2 regions of the Anaerosinus gibii genome follow, and region 2 is predicted to be linked to the other one. Evidence: riboswitches for the same ligand, from Rfam matches in the RefSeq annotation. Region 2 holds a riboswitch; the other holds the start of a gene.

Region 1 (7,629 bases), 1.1 Mb from region 2:
TCAGTACTGTTATCGTACATATAAATGCCTTTAGCTTGATATACCTTTGTTCCATACCCACCTTTTTCAGCAGCTAAAACACCATAGGCTAAATCGCCTTCACCGTTTCCTTTCATATTAAGGTCACCATTGATTGTGAGCTTAGAGCCGCCGTTATAAAGATAAATTCCATCCGCATCACCATCAGTAGAGTTTTTGACTGACATATCAACATTTCCATTGATTACAGCTTGACCGCCATTTTGGACAAAAATCCCTGCAGCCGTTTTTCCTGGAGCTGTCGCTTTAATATTCAAATTATTGGCTTGTACATTTACGTTTTTATTCGCATATACACCAATTGCCTGACTGGTTCCCGTTGTGCTTACACAATCCAAATCCAGCGATTTCCCATCCGCAACAACGGTAATGTCATTTCCATTGCCTAAAATTCCAACGACTGCCGGATAATAGCCAATATTGCTCGCCGTTACATTCTGATCATTCACGGTAATCGTACTATCTTTCGTAAGACGATATCCCTCTTGTCCCGTCGCATTTTTTTGAACCACGCCGCCATTTACATATTGGATATCATTATCCTTAAGTCCGGTCAAAGTTGTAGTAAATGATGTAGTAATCTGTTCTGTAGGTATTGGTGGATTACTTGTACTTTGATAACTCCCTTCTCCTGTTATTTGACTAAATGTGATATCCCCACTTTTTAACGCCGATGAAGATGTCATTCCTTCCGCGATACCAACTGTTCCTTTTAAATTATTTTCAACCTTACCTTTATACCCTTCATAAACCAGTTTTTTTGCAAGATTATCCAATACGGTATTTAAAGTTGCCTTTTCACTATCTGTAGCACTATCTGCTGTATTAATCCCATTATTTCCTGTCCATAAAGTCATCGTAGAATCTAAATCTGCCGATTTTATATGAATAGCCCCACCAATTATTTCAGCTGGCGATGATGTATTATGATCATACCAAGCCAAAGTATTTCCGCTATACCTATCGATCGTAATCGGGTTGCTGTCTTTTTGATAAATCACACCTCGATTTTGTGGTGTGTTTCCACCTGTAAGACGACTTACATGACTAATCTGTCCTGCACCTATATCTTCATTATCATCTGCATAGCGATTATTCTGTTTTGCATTATACCAAGTAGCACCATTTTGCAAATATAGATTTGCTGTGCCACCATTATCAATGATTCCATTTAAATAAGAATTATTATTTATTAGTGCAAGATTTATCGTACCGGTATTTAGTGCAAATAAATCACCATCAAGTTTTACCGTATTACTCCCTACTGTTTTTCCATCTATCCCCGTATTCATATTGATTGCACCAAGATAAGATGATAATGCGTAATATCCATATTGCGTGGATGACGGAGCTACAATCTTTCCTCCATTGATACTAACCTTACTATCTTTGGCATTTGTCGTAACACCATTTCCGTATACCGCGAAATCTACATTCCCATCAATCACGACTTCACTTTTGTCAACAGCCGTTAAAATGCCTGCATTATTAAATCTTGAATAAACGTTTTCACCGTTTATTGGGATTCCCCACACCGTATTATCTGCACCTAAAATACTTACATCTCCATGAATGATAACTTTTGAACTATCATTTGCTTCATTACTTTTCTCGCCCCAGCGATCCGTTTTTTGTATCGCAATTCCATTTCCACCTAAACCGTCACTCATAGAAATATTTACCGGAGCATTGATTTCAATCGTACTCGTTTTATCTTTACCGGCATCATTCCAAATAGCATTTGTTAAACTATTTCCCCCTTGATATCCACTCGTAATAATATTTAATTTTCCGGCATCAATACTTACATTTTTACCGTTTCCCGCAAAAATCCCTACCGGAGTCCCGATATAGTTTTTAGCTTGCAATTGCAATGTATTCGCACTAGCGTCAATTACAATATCGTTGCCATCATTTGCATAGATATCTGCTAATATATTGTTATCTAAATTCCCCCCTGATTTTTCGAGCCCCAAGTTTATTGTTTTATCCGCATCAAAATGATAATGGCTATTATCATTTGTTACTGCGTTATACTGTACATCGGATGCCGTTCCTGTAATGCTACTTTTATAGTCACCACTATTACTTGTTGCATTTAAATTTACTCTTTTATTCAATGTTTGTGACGATTGGGTCAATCCTTCATCTGCCATGAATTTTAATTGAGCAAGCTCGCCGTTTACAGTATCTGTAGGTATGATTTCAACTGCGTTAAACAAAGAATATTGCTCATCGGTAGAAAAATCTTTCGCATTCCAAACAATCGGCTTCGTACTGCCATCAGTATATACCTGTAATTTATCGCCGGCTTCCAGCCATAGCCGTTTAGTATAGTACTCCGCATCCAGCTTACCAAACCAGCCTTCATACTGACCACTAACAATTTCTTCCCAATTTTTTGGATTTTCTGACATCAAATTAGATACAGTTGTCTTATAAACATGCGCATCCATTCCACTACCTGTCGCAGCTAAATTATAAGTCATTACATAGGCTGTCCCATTCGGCAAAATTTTCAGGTTTCTAAAATCACACTTAACATTTTCCGGTTTTTTTATAGCCTGGGATGTTGTATTTAGCTGCCCATTAGAAATTTTGACGACATCAATTCTTGACTCTGCATTACCTGCCCCATAATTTTGCATCCCACCAATAAACGGGATAAACACTGAATCATTATAAAAACTCAATCGAACCTGATCTGCATTTTTACCTACTCTAGTATAACTATTAAACTCTAAACTGCCATTATCTTTAATATTAAATTGCAATAAATATCCATTGTCATAATTGTCATAGCCCCCTTCCAAATTAACACTTGCAACTAAGTAAAGTTTATCCCCACGTACTGCAATACCTTCACCATGTACCGTAGTCTTTGCGCCATAACCAGCACTACAATTGTCATTAATGCAATTCTTCAAATTAACAGTTAAACTCGGTTGATCTTTTAAAGAGCCTCCTGCAATTTCTGCTACACCAATTTGACCTAAATCATATCCTGTTGCAAATAAATATTTTCCATTAGAAGCGGCTGCATGCATATTAGCAACTGCTTTTATCACTCCAGTCTGATCAGGGTTATTCCAATCCCCATTTACATCCAATACACGATTGGGTTTTAATTCAGTCGTGCTGTAAGTATATTGTCTCAAGACTAGTTTACTTTCACCATTTTCATTGATTGCATATAGCCCAGCATCCCCATTTAACTCTTTAATAACGCCTGCTGATGGATCCGCATCGACATGCGTAGTTACTCTTGATCCTGTAACTTTTCCTACTTGACTATTTGTGTAATCCGAAGAAGCAACTGCCGCTAAATCTGCAGCAAAAACATTCCCAGTCATTAAGCATCCACCTAAAACCATTGCTAAAAGTCTAGCATACTTCTTTTTCGCTATAGGATTTTTCTTTTTGCTTGATATTATTTTTTTCATAAACCCTAAAACACTCCTCTCATTTAAAATTCATATCTAACGGTTGCATAGTAAGTTCTTCCTTGTAAGGGAAACTCTGCATTGATATACCCATCTTCAGTAAAGGCAATAGGACTATAGATTTTTTGTTTAGGTCCTTTATTAAAGATGTCATTACAACCGATATTAATTTGCCAATCCTTCTCTGGTTTCCATTTAACGCCTGTATTGATTACAGTTAAAGAGCTCACCGGTTTCCCCGACAAATAAGCATAATTGCCACCACGAGAATCCCGACTGGTACTAGTAAAATATTCATCTGTATAATGTAATTCACCAAAAATAGATATTTTATTATTCGGTGTATAAGTTAAACGCAAGCTGCTTTCCCATTCTGGCTGATAAGTCATCCATATATCGGTATACGGATAATTAACTGCTGTATTTTTTTTCTGCGCATTTACTTTAGTGTAAGTCGTGCGTAAATCTAAAGAATATTTATTCCACTTAAATTGGCTTTCTAACTCAATACCATGCACTTTAGCTCGGCTATCATTAAAATAAGACCAATAATCAAGACCTGCACGCACTAATTGAAGCATATTATCTGAATCACGCCAAAAATAAGTTAAAGTAGTATTATTATCTGCCCCCAAGGTTTTGCCGTTCCACAAAGCACTAATATCGAACTGCATCCCTTCTTCCGGCAATGGAAAACTTGAACTACTTCCATCTCGTGACGCCGGCAAAATTCCGGCACCATCACCGGCAATTTCATACATATTAAGCAGTCTATAATAAGTACCACCTGTCATGCGAAGACTAAAGCTATCATTAAATTCTTTTTTCAGCGCTAATTGCCAAGTAGCTTTGCCATCCGTCTGACTGTCTTCTTGATGTAACCAATGAAATTTATTACTTTGATTCACTGGGAAACGTTTTCCATCACTAAAGCCTGTAATTTTTGATTGATTATAGCGAATACTTGGAGTCAATATACATGTACCTTCTTTATCCAATGTAATCGCATCTTGAATCTGCATATTAAATAAATCTTGCTCATATCTATTGCGAGTTTGTCCTAATATATTTCCTATAACATCATCACCAAGAACTTTATCCAGTAACGAACCTTTAATGTTTAACTTTTCATGAGAAAAGTTAAATTGATATTCTAACATCTGATTATCATTAATTTGATAATTCCCATCAAGCTGTACATTATATTTATCAGATTGGTAATGACTCCACTCTCTTAGCGGAATATTATTCCATCTAAAATTATTAGGATAATCTAACATATGTTCCGTTCTATATTTTTTATCTTGATGAAGATAGTCGATCATCCAGCCCCATTCCAACTTTTTATATTGCGCCCTATTTTGTAAAAGAATTTCACTATTCTCAAGCTCCTGTTTACGACTTGATGCATAAAAAATATCTTTTGTATCTACTAATGCATTCGTGGCTGCATCGCTAACACTATCTCCCCATAAACTATCAGGTAAATGCCTTTGAATTTTGTTCCAACTTCCTTTAATCACAAAATTATCATCCTGCCATTTGATCATAGCGCTATCTTTTTTATAATCGTTATATCTGCGGTATCTTTCTTTATCCTGCAACGCCTTAAGTTTCTTTTTAGCCGCTTCTAATTCTTCTTTCGAACTTGCTAATGACGTACTTTTATCCGGATCAACAATAGTTGTCCATTCATCAATAATTTTAGGTGTTGTATTTTGCACATATGTATCAATAATTTGATTCTTAACATTATCATCTATAATCCCCGTTTCACTACCATGGTAGTTCCAATCCTCACCTGCAAAATCCCACCAATTAGTCCATCCAGTTTCAGGATATCCAGCAGCAATATATTGATCTTTAATCCCCATGTCAATCATCGTTTGTCTAAAAGTACTCATGGAAGACTTTTGTGCTACATTTTTTGCATTATCTTCTATCGCATGACTTAAGCTTTTATCGCCTGTGCTTCTAATAAATTCTATCCACGCATCAAAATTAGCTTTGTAATAATCTTTATCTGAATCACTCATAGAAATAAGCGGTTTGCCTCCGCTTGTTAACATATCTATCATTTTCGGATTAAAATCATCAACGTCTTCTTGCAACGAATTTATGCTTAACTGAACATCCGATATATTTCTTCCAGCTGCATAATTTTCATATTTAAAATTTTGATCACTGCCATCATGATTAATTCCAATCAGCAAACTACCACTACCTAATGGATTCATTATTTCCAAAGCTGCCCTTGTACCACCATAAGAGGATTTGCCAACTTCTGCCGATATATTAGCCTTGGTGGGTTTCTTCGTTACTATATTGATAACACCACCCATAAAAGTTCCAGCAAAACGAGTTGGTATATAGCCTCGATAAACTTCTATCCGCTCAACATTATCAACAGGAATTGTAGATATATCAACAGCTGCATCTCCACCTAAATTTGATAAAACCCCATCTATAAAAACCCCAACCTGCGCTGCTGTTGAACCTCTAACCGTTACAGTTGTATATTGTCCTTTCCCATTTACTTCACGTACATGTACTCCCGGAACTTTTTTCAAGAGTTCCGGCAATGTTTTCTGCTCACCTTTGTAATCGTCAGGACGAATCACAGTTACTGTGCCTGGCGACAATTTTGATTCCCAATCTGGGCGTTTTGCTTCAACAGTAACAGTATCTAACGTATACTCGTCCAGTTCATTCTCTGTATTTGATATTTTTTCAATATCCTGCTGTGCTTCATCAGCCCAAACCATCCCAGCTGGTGTAACAACTCCCAAAGCTAACGTACAAACTACGCACGCTGCTATATTTTGATAGCGGCGCTTTTTTTTCGTTTTGATTTGATATAACCATTTATTATCCATCTTCCTCAATCTCATCCCTATTTATAAAATTCAATAAAAAAACCTCTGCCATGTTTGACAGAAGTCGTATGAGGGCATAGGAAACAAACCTATACTTCATAATCCCCTTCCCATCGTTCGCAGGTCTAACAGTGATTGTTAAATAGGCAGTTCTTCTGGCTCCAGATCATCGCTTGGCTACGCCTTCCCAAGATTTCTCCCAGTGACATAATGTAGCCTCGCTCCCTATTACAGCGGCGGGACCGCACCGGTTTTCCACCGGACTTCCCTATTAAGTCTTTCGACACCTATTTCTTCGTTATATATTTTTGTATCATTAGTCAACTTATTACAAAATAAGAGTATACTCCTTTTATTTTTATTTATTATAAATTTCTAAATATTTCATCGTTAACATATACCTATTAATTTTGTACACACTTTCGAACAAATTCGTACATCGTATCAGCAAAAGTTTTCACTGGCACCGGAACAAAACTTACATCTTTCGTTTGCTCCACAATAAGCACTCTTTTGGAGCTATACAATTTTAAATTTTTTACTGCATACATTCTTTTATGAAGCTGAAAAATCATCTGCATCTCACTACAAGCTATGATATCTTCCTCCTCCAAATCTTTTCGATAATATTCATTTAGATTGTTAATCACCGCTTTATCCTTATAGATTGCTTTTACAGTAACATGTATTTGATCTTTATCTGCGCTGTCTGGTTGAATCGACTTCACTTCGAAAAAATATTGCGCCAATTCATTTTGAAATACCTCCGTCCAGCGCATTGCTTCTAGCTCCTCTGGTGTAAGTTTTTCCTTCACACTAATTTCCCAATCTATTGCTGAATCTTTATTTGCTTCCATTGCTAAACATACAGAAAAAAACATGTTACACAACAAAATAAAAGCACCCACTAGAAACCATTTTTTCATCACTATTCCTCTTGGCTTTCTCATTTAAATATAAAGTTAGACCTAGAAAATAAAAAGCCTAGGTCTAACTTTTTCCTAATGCTCTTCAACACTCTATATCAACCGCATACGCTCTTTATTTTTTACACTTTTCTGCTAATTCACGGGCTTCACGTGCTAAGCGAATATGTGAAGCAAGGGATTTGGATGCTGACGGTGCAGAAACGCCTGCAGCTTTCAGTTTACCTGCTCCGGTAACCACATCCGGTGCAATAAAGCAAGCTGAGTTCAAATTACCACCATTAAAATCGCTCATGTCGGTAATACTGAATGATTTGCTTGCTGTAACTGTTGCAGTTGGCGTTC
Region 2 (7,629 bases):
ATTAACGGTTGAACCAATGATTAATACAGGAAAATATGCTGTTTATATAGATAAAAATGATGATTGGACTGTTTATACAAAAGATCACTCGCTATCTGCACAGTGGGAACACACTGTTTTAATTACTGATGATGGTGTAGAAATTTTAGCAAAATAAATCATTTTAAAAATTATTGAAATATCTTTAAAAATTATGTTGACAATCTATTTGTTTATATATATAATATTACAAGTAAAGCACGTGACTCTGTAGCTCAGTTGGATTAGAGTATTTGACTACGAATCAAAGGGTCGCAGGTTCGAGTCCTGCCAGGGTCACCATTTATTTATAAAGAAGTTGACATAAAGTTATTGCTTTGTTATAATAAATGACGGTTTACAGCAGTTTTTATGGTGGCTATGGTGAAGCGGTTAACACGCCGGATTGTGGCTCCGGTATTCGTGGGTTCGAGACCCACTAGTCACCCCATAAAATACTGGGGCATAGCCAAGTTGGTAAGGCACGGGACTTTGACTCCCGCATGCGTTGGTTCGAGTCCAGCTGCCCCAGCCATTTTGATCCACTAGCTCAGTCGGTAGAGCACCTGACTTTTAATCAGGGTGTCCCGCGTTCGAGTCGCGGGTGGATCACCATTTATGAGATAGAAGTCCTTTAACACATAGGTTAGAGGGCTTTTTGTTATTTTATTATCATAAAGGAATTTGAAATGGAAAAGAAAAAAGGAATTTTAATTACAAGTTTTGGATCTGCAAATTTAAACGCACATTCATTATTGAATGATTTTGTTAAACAAGTAGAATTGAATTTTTCAGATGCAGTTGTCAAAAACGCTTTTACTTCAGTATTTATTTCTAAAAACCTTAACAACAAAGGAATTACTGTTAAAAGTGTTCAGGAATGTTTAGAAGACTTTGCACAAGCAGGTATTTTAGATGTTGTTATACAGCCAACAAATTTGGCGACAGGAAAAGAGTATGAAGAGAAAATTGTTAAAGTTGCAGAAAAAATGAGGCAGATTTTTAATAGTTTAAAAATTGGAAAACCATTAATGTATGTTGGAACTGCAAGCGAAAATGAAGTGAATTATACTTTATTAGCCCGTGCACTACAAAAGCAGTTTAAGAATTTCGATGATTGTGAATTTGTTTTCATGGGGCATGGTGTAAAAAATCGGTGCTTACAAGAATATAAATTATTGCAATCAACATTTAATAAAATCAAGCTTCCTGTATTTATTGGGTTAATGGAGGAATGTTTTAGTCTTGAGCATATAGTAGAGCGTTTGGCGGTAAAGTCTAAAGGCAGGAGAATTATTCTCATGCCATTATTATTTATTGCGGGTGGACATGTAGAACAGGAATTGCTGACTGATGATAAAAGTTCATGGAAAAATAGATTAAAACAGGCGGGGTATGAGGTGGAAGTTTATCCGCATGGAATTTGTGAAAATAAAGAGGTACAAGAGATTTACATAGGAAAAATTAAGAAATTGTTATAGTCTTTATTGACAGTGGTATTCATTAATGGTATTATTGGACACGAATCGATTCAATTGTAAAATTAAATAAAAGAAACAGGTGTCCGCAAGGACTTAATAGGGAAGTTGGTTGAATGCCAACGCGGTCCCGCCACTGTAATAGGGAGCAAACTCAAAAATGTCACTGGAAATAATTCTGGGAAGGCTGAGTGAGCGATGAACTAGAGCCAGGAGAACTGCCTGTTTAACATCACCGTTATACCTACGAGCGATAGGGAGGGGGATTCGTCAGTCTTATATTTATTACTGAATATGATGAACCTTTTCTATGCGAAGTAGAAAAGGTTTTTATTTTTCTAAAGATGAAAATATGGGAGGATTTTATGAAAACTTTATTATGTGGAGTAATGGCAGTTGTTTTTTCTGTTTCAGCGGTATTTATGACGGGAGCTTCTGTTGCACAGGCAAATAGTAAAAAAGCTTTAGTTGTTGTAAGTTTTGGTACTACTTTTGAGGAAGCTAGACAAAATGATATTGAAGGGATTGAAAATGCATTAAAGAAGGCTTTCCCTGATCGTGAGTTTAGAAGAGCGTTTACATCTAAAATAGTAATGAAACGTATGTTAGAAAACCAAGGAATTAAAGTAAATGATTTAGAAACAACATTAAAAGAATTAAAAGCAGAAGGCTATGAAGATATTTTAATTCAGCCAACGCATTTGATTCATGGAGAAGAATACGAAGGAAAAGTTTTAGGAACAGTTAGCAAATTTGAAAAGGAGTTTGCTAAAGTTTCCGTGGGAAAACCTTTGATGACTGACGAAAAAGATTATGCAATTGTGGCTACTGCTTTAGCAACACAATTCCCAGCTTTAGAAAAAGATGAAGCTGTCATTTTCATGGGGCATGGCTCGCCGCGTGATAATAACAAGTCATTTGGCAACACTTATAAAACATTACAAGCTGCATTTGATGCTGAAAAAATGTCTGTTTTAATTGGTGTTGTTGAAGAAGTTGACCATCCAAATTTTGAAGACATGTATGCGATGTTTAAAGAACGTGGATATAAATCTGCAGTATTTATGCCATTGATGGTAGTGTCTGGTGATCATGCCAATAATGATATGGCTGGTGATGAAGAAGATTCTTGGAAATCTATGATTGAAAAGGATGGTTATAAAACTAAAGTTCAATTTGGTGGAATTGGACGTAACGTGGCAATTCAAGCAATTTATGTAGAACATGCTCTTGAAGCTTTGAAATAATAAAATATTAAAATATATGAAAAGATATGCATTAAGGGTGCATATCTTTTCATATATTTAATCTAGTTAAAGACTTTAGTTATGAGACGAACTGTTGATAAAGTTCACTTATAAAAAATTTTTTCAAGTGTTAAATCCTTGGGATTTGTAAGATATTTAATAATTTCTACTAAAACGACAAGGAAAATCCACTTTTATATAGTATTTCTACTTATAGGGTATTTTTTGATACGTTTAATATGTATACAAAATACGAAGAAAGGTGGGGTTTTTATGAATGGAGAACCAGTAACAACAAATCCCTTTTTAATCATGTTAATTAACATGACCATTGTATTCGGTGTTTTATGGTTGCTTGGATGTATGATTAAGTTTATTCATTTTATTGATCCGACGAAGAAAAAAAACACGGAAAAAATTATTTCGACTGCACCTATGCAGCCAGCGACAGTTGTTGTTTCTGAAGATGATTTACCAGATAAATTACAGGAAAAAGAGTTGGTTGCAGTTATCACCACAGCAATTATGGCGTATGGGTATCGCGACGTGAGAATTACCTCGATAAAAGAGATACACGATTAACTCTATTAAAGTAAAAAGAATTATTTACAGGAGGTATAAATAAATGGAAGCATTTAGTATTGCGTTGCAGTCAGTTTGGGCGAATAGTGGATATGCCGGGTTTAGTATAGGCAATGGCATCATGATTTTAGTTGGTATTCTTTTATTGTATTTAGCATTTGGCAAAAAATTTGAGCCATTATTATTAGGTCCAATTGCATTTGGCTGTCTTTTAGCAAATATACCTAAGACTGGTTTTGATGTTGAGCCTGGTGTCATGCAGGCGATTTCTTACGGGATTCAATATGAAATTTTTCCACCGTTGATTTTCTTAGGTGTAGGTGCAATGACAGATTTTGGGCCGCTTCTTGCAAATCCCAAAATGTTATTACTAGGTGCAGCAGCACAATTTGGTGTTTTTGCGGCTTTAGCAAGTGCAATGTTCTTTGGGTTTACTGTACAAGAAGCATCTGCGATTGGGATTATTGGTGGGGCGGATGGTCCTACAGCAATTTATATGACAATTAAATTAGCACCTCATCTGTTAGGCGCAATTGCTGTCGCCGCATATTCATATATGTCGTTAGTCCCACTCATTCAGCCGCCAATTATGAAACTTTTAACAACAGAAAAAGAACGTGCGGTGGAGATGGGACAATTACGTGAAGTAACTAAATTTGAACGTATTGCATTTCCTGTAGTATCTACGATTGTAATTAGTTTATTATTACCACCAATTACTTCATTGATTGGTATGCTTATGCTTGGAAATTTATTTAGAGAATCTGGAGTAACAGACAGATTGTCAGATACAGCGCAGAATTCTTTAATTAATATTGTAACAATTTTCTTAGCGACAGGAACTGGACTTACGATGTCAGCAGAAAATTTCTTACATATACAAACAATAAAAATTATCGGGTTAGGTTTATTTGCTTTTGCAGTTGGTACAGCAGCTGGAGTTCTTTTAGGTAAAGTTATGTACTGGACAAGTGGAGGAAAAATTAATCCATTAGTTGGTGCAGCGGGCGTTTCAGCTGTTCCAATGGCAGCGCGAGTATGTCAAGTTGTTGGTCAAAAGGCGAATCCGTCCAATTATTTGTTAATGCATGCAATGGGGCCTAATGTTGCTGGTGTAATCGGCACTGCTGTTGCAGCAGGAACTATGTTGGCTATGTTCAAATAATGTGGTATGCTATAAGAGCATATTTGGTTAGGTAAGTTAGGAGGATAACGAATGTCAGGAATTTTTTATGGTATCGGCGTTGGGCCTGGGGATCCAGAATTATTAACGGTGAAGGCAATCAATGCGATTAAAGAAGTCGATATCATTATTGCACCAAAAACTGAAAAAAAAGAGGATAGTGTAGCACTTTCTATTGCTAGGCCATATCTTCGTGATGATGTAGAAATTGTAAAACAAGTTTTCCCAATGGTAGTCAACTTTGAGAAATCACCTGAAGCGTGGGAAAATAACAAAAATGAAATTTTAGCATTACTAAAAGCTGGTAAAAAGATTGCTTTTTTAACTTTAGGTGACCCAATGTTTTATAGTACATATATTTATGTTTTTAGATTGTTAGAAAACGAAGGGTATCCAATTGAAACAATTCCAGGAATACCAGCTTTTTGCGCGATAGGGAGTAAACTTGGTTATCCTCTAGTTGAAGGTAATGATATTTTAACGATTATTCCAGCAACAGCAGAAGAAGCTAAAGTAAAACAGGCAATTGCCGTATCTGATAATGTAGTTTTGATGAAAGTATATAAGAATTTCTCTGAAATCGTAGATTGTTTAACAGAGAATCAGTTAACGGATAAAGCGGTTATGATTAGTCGTTGTGGATTGCCGGAAGAAGAAATTATTCATGATTTAGAAAAAGCGAAAGATAAAAAAGTTAATTACTTATCGACTATTTTATCTCGTCGTAGATAGTTTTCTCAGCTTCATCTGGAATTATGTTCCACGTGAAGCTGAGTTTATTTTAAGGTAAAAGAAGAGGAAAAGATTTATATGAGAAAGTTTAAATATAGAAGTCTCTTTATTCTTGCCATTGTGATTGCTTTATCGATTATAGCTGGATGTGGCAATCAAAAACAGCAGATGGATACTGCTGATTCAGCGGAGAATAAAATAACGGTTATTGATGATTTAAATCGAAGCGTATTCATTGATAAATATCCTAAAAAAATCGTAGCATTATCACCGTCTTTTTTAGAAATTCTTAGTGAAGTTGACGCAGAGCTCATTGGCAGACCAAGCTCGAAATCTAATGTTCCCGAAAATTTCAAAGCAATAGAAGAAGTTGGCGCTGTTTATCAGATTAATATTGAAAAAGTTGTCGGGCTTCAGCCTGATTTAGTCATAGCTTATGAAGGTATGCATAATAAATTTATTCCAATCTTAGAATCAAATCATATTCCGGTGATTGTATTAAAAATGAAAACATATGAAGATGTAATAGATAAAATTCAATCATTAGGGAAAGTTGTTGGAAATGAAGCTAAGGGACAAGCATTGGTTGAAAAAATGCAAAAAGAAGTGAAAAATATTGTTGATAAAGTTCCAAAGGAAAGCAAACGAGTGGCAATTCTTCATTCTACAGCTAAAAGTGTAACCGTAGAACTGGATAGTAGTATAGCTGGATCTACTGCAAAGATGCTTGGTTTTAAAAATGTTGCTACAGGTAGCAAAGCTTTAGAAAGTGATCCTGACTCTACTCCATATAGTTTAGAAAAATTAGTAGAAAGTAACCCAGAAGTTATTTTTGTTGTTACTATGGGGGAACTAGAGGCGATAAAAAAACGCATGTTAGAAGATGTAGAAAGTAATCCTGCTTGGAATTCTTTAGAAGCGGTAAAGAATAAAAAGATATATTTCTTGCCACAAGAGTTATTTTTACTTAATCCAAGTATTCACTATCCAGAAGCAGTTCATAGGATGGCTAAATTAGTATATCCAGAGGTATTTATGAATGGAGAATAATCCAATACAGGAAAATGAATATAAAAAGTTTGGGATTCCAATTAAAGTATGGCGGATATCTGTTCTCATTTTATTTACGATATTAATGCTTGGAGGAATTATGATCAGCTTGATTAAAGGAGCTGTAGATATTTCTTATCAATCTATTTATCAAGCATTATTTAGTGGGATAGTAGGAACAAATGAGCAAATTATTTATAATATTCGATTGCCGCGAACAATTGTTGGACTTTTAGTAGGAATGAATTTAGCATTATCGGGAGCAATTTTACAAGCGATTATGCGAAATCCATTAGCTGATCCACATATCATTGGGATATCATCAGGAGCAGGACTCGCAGGAGTTACAATTATGATTCTATTTCCGGCAATGGAATATTTGATTACACCTGTAGCTTTTATTGGTGCAATGCTCGCAGCCGTTTGTATTTATATCTTAGCTTGGAAAGGTGGAATCAGACCCGTTCGTATTATTCTGGCTGGCGTAGCAGTTTCGGCTTTTCTTGGTTCGGGAATATCTGCATTGATGATTTTTTATAGTGACAGAGTACATGGAGCTTTGATGTGGATGGTTGGAGGTCTCGCAGCGCGTAGCTGGCCGCATGTCGATATTATTCTTCCTTATGCTATTATTGGTTTTCTTCTTGCTTTCTTCGGTGCGAAATATCTTAATATTTTGCAGCTAGGTGATGAGATTGCTCGTGGACTAGGTGTTAACGTGGAATTAACACGTATTCTGATGACTGCAGTAGCAGCGCTTTTAGCGGCAAGTGCAGTAAGTGTTGTTGGTTTACTAGGTTTTGTTGGATTAGTTGTTCCACACGCAGCTAGATTGATTATCGGGTCTGATTATCGGTACCTAGTTCCTGCTTCGGCATTATTAGGAATGTCGGTAGTTACATTTAGTGATACGTTTGCACGTACGGCATTCGCTCCAATAGAATTACCGGTAGGGATTATTATGGCGTTTATTGGTGCTCCTTTCTTTTTGTTTTTATTAAGGAGAGAGTTGTAATGACAATTTTAAAAGGTGAACATATTACAGTAGAAATAAATGAAAAAGTTATTTTAAAGGACATATCAGTGCAAATAGAAAGGAGCAAACGAACCGCTATTATTGGGCCTAACGGATCCGGGAAAAGCACGTTATTAAAAGCCTTATCAGGTTTGATAAAGTGTAAGTCAGGCTCTATATCTTTTATGGAAGAAGACATAAAAAAAATGGGTAGGAGAGAATTGGCGCAAAAAATGGCAATTTTACCGCAGGCACCTCAAGTTCCGGCTGATGTAACGGTAAAAGATTTAGTTGAATACGGGCGCTTTCCGCATCGGAAGTGGT

The links. A riboswitch is a leader RNA that binds a small molecule or an ion and turns the genes downstream of it on or off. The one in region 2 is predicted to bind cobalamin.
Region 1: it holds a riboswitch for cobalamin, as region 2 does, so the genes downstream of both, P3F81_RS03400 (TonB-dependent receptor) here and P3F81_RS08720 (sirohydrochlorin cobaltochelatase) in region 2, are expected to answer to the same signal.

Annotation. Positions count from the first base shown of each region.
Region 1 is NZ_CP120678.1:727,069-734,697, reverse strand. It holds gene P3F81_RS03405 (autotransporter outer membrane beta-barrel domain-containing protein) at 1-3,482, opposite strand, end outside; gene P3F81_RS03400 (TonB-dependent receptor) at 3,506-6,358, opposite strand; cobalamin riboswitch at 6,487-6,664, opposite strand; gene P3F81_RS03395 (hypothetical protein) at 6,763-7,284, opposite strand; gene P3F81_RS03390 (hypothetical protein) at 7,400-7,629, opposite strand, start outside.
Region 2 is NZ_CP120678.1:1,832,833-1,840,461, reverse strand. It holds gene map (type I methionyl aminopeptidase) at 1-157, shown strand, start outside; tRNA gene P3F81_RS08745 (tRNA-Arg) at 244-321, shown strand; tRNA gene P3F81_RS08740 (tRNA-His) at 394-469, shown strand; tRNA gene P3F81_RS08735 (tRNA-Gln) at 478-553, shown strand; tRNA gene P3F81_RS08730 (tRNA-Lys) at 558-633, shown strand; gene P3F81_RS08725 (sirohydrochlorin cobaltochelatase) at 708-1,499, shown strand; cobalamin riboswitch at 1,560-1,736, shown strand; gene P3F81_RS08720 (sirohydrochlorin cobaltochelatase) at 1,862-2,743, shown strand; gene P3F81_RS08715 (OadG family protein) at 3,017-3,325, shown strand; gene P3F81_RS08710 (sodium ion-translocating decarboxylase subunit beta) at 3,369-4,490, shown strand; gene cobI (precorrin-2 C(20)-methyltransferase) at 4,542-5,240, shown strand; gene P3F81_RS08700 (ABC transporter substrate-binding protein) at 5,319-6,290, shown strand; gene P3F81_RS08695 (FecCD family ABC transporter permease) at 6,376-7,305, shown strand; gene P3F81_RS08690 (ABC transporter ATP-binding protein) at 7,305-7,629, shown strand, end outside.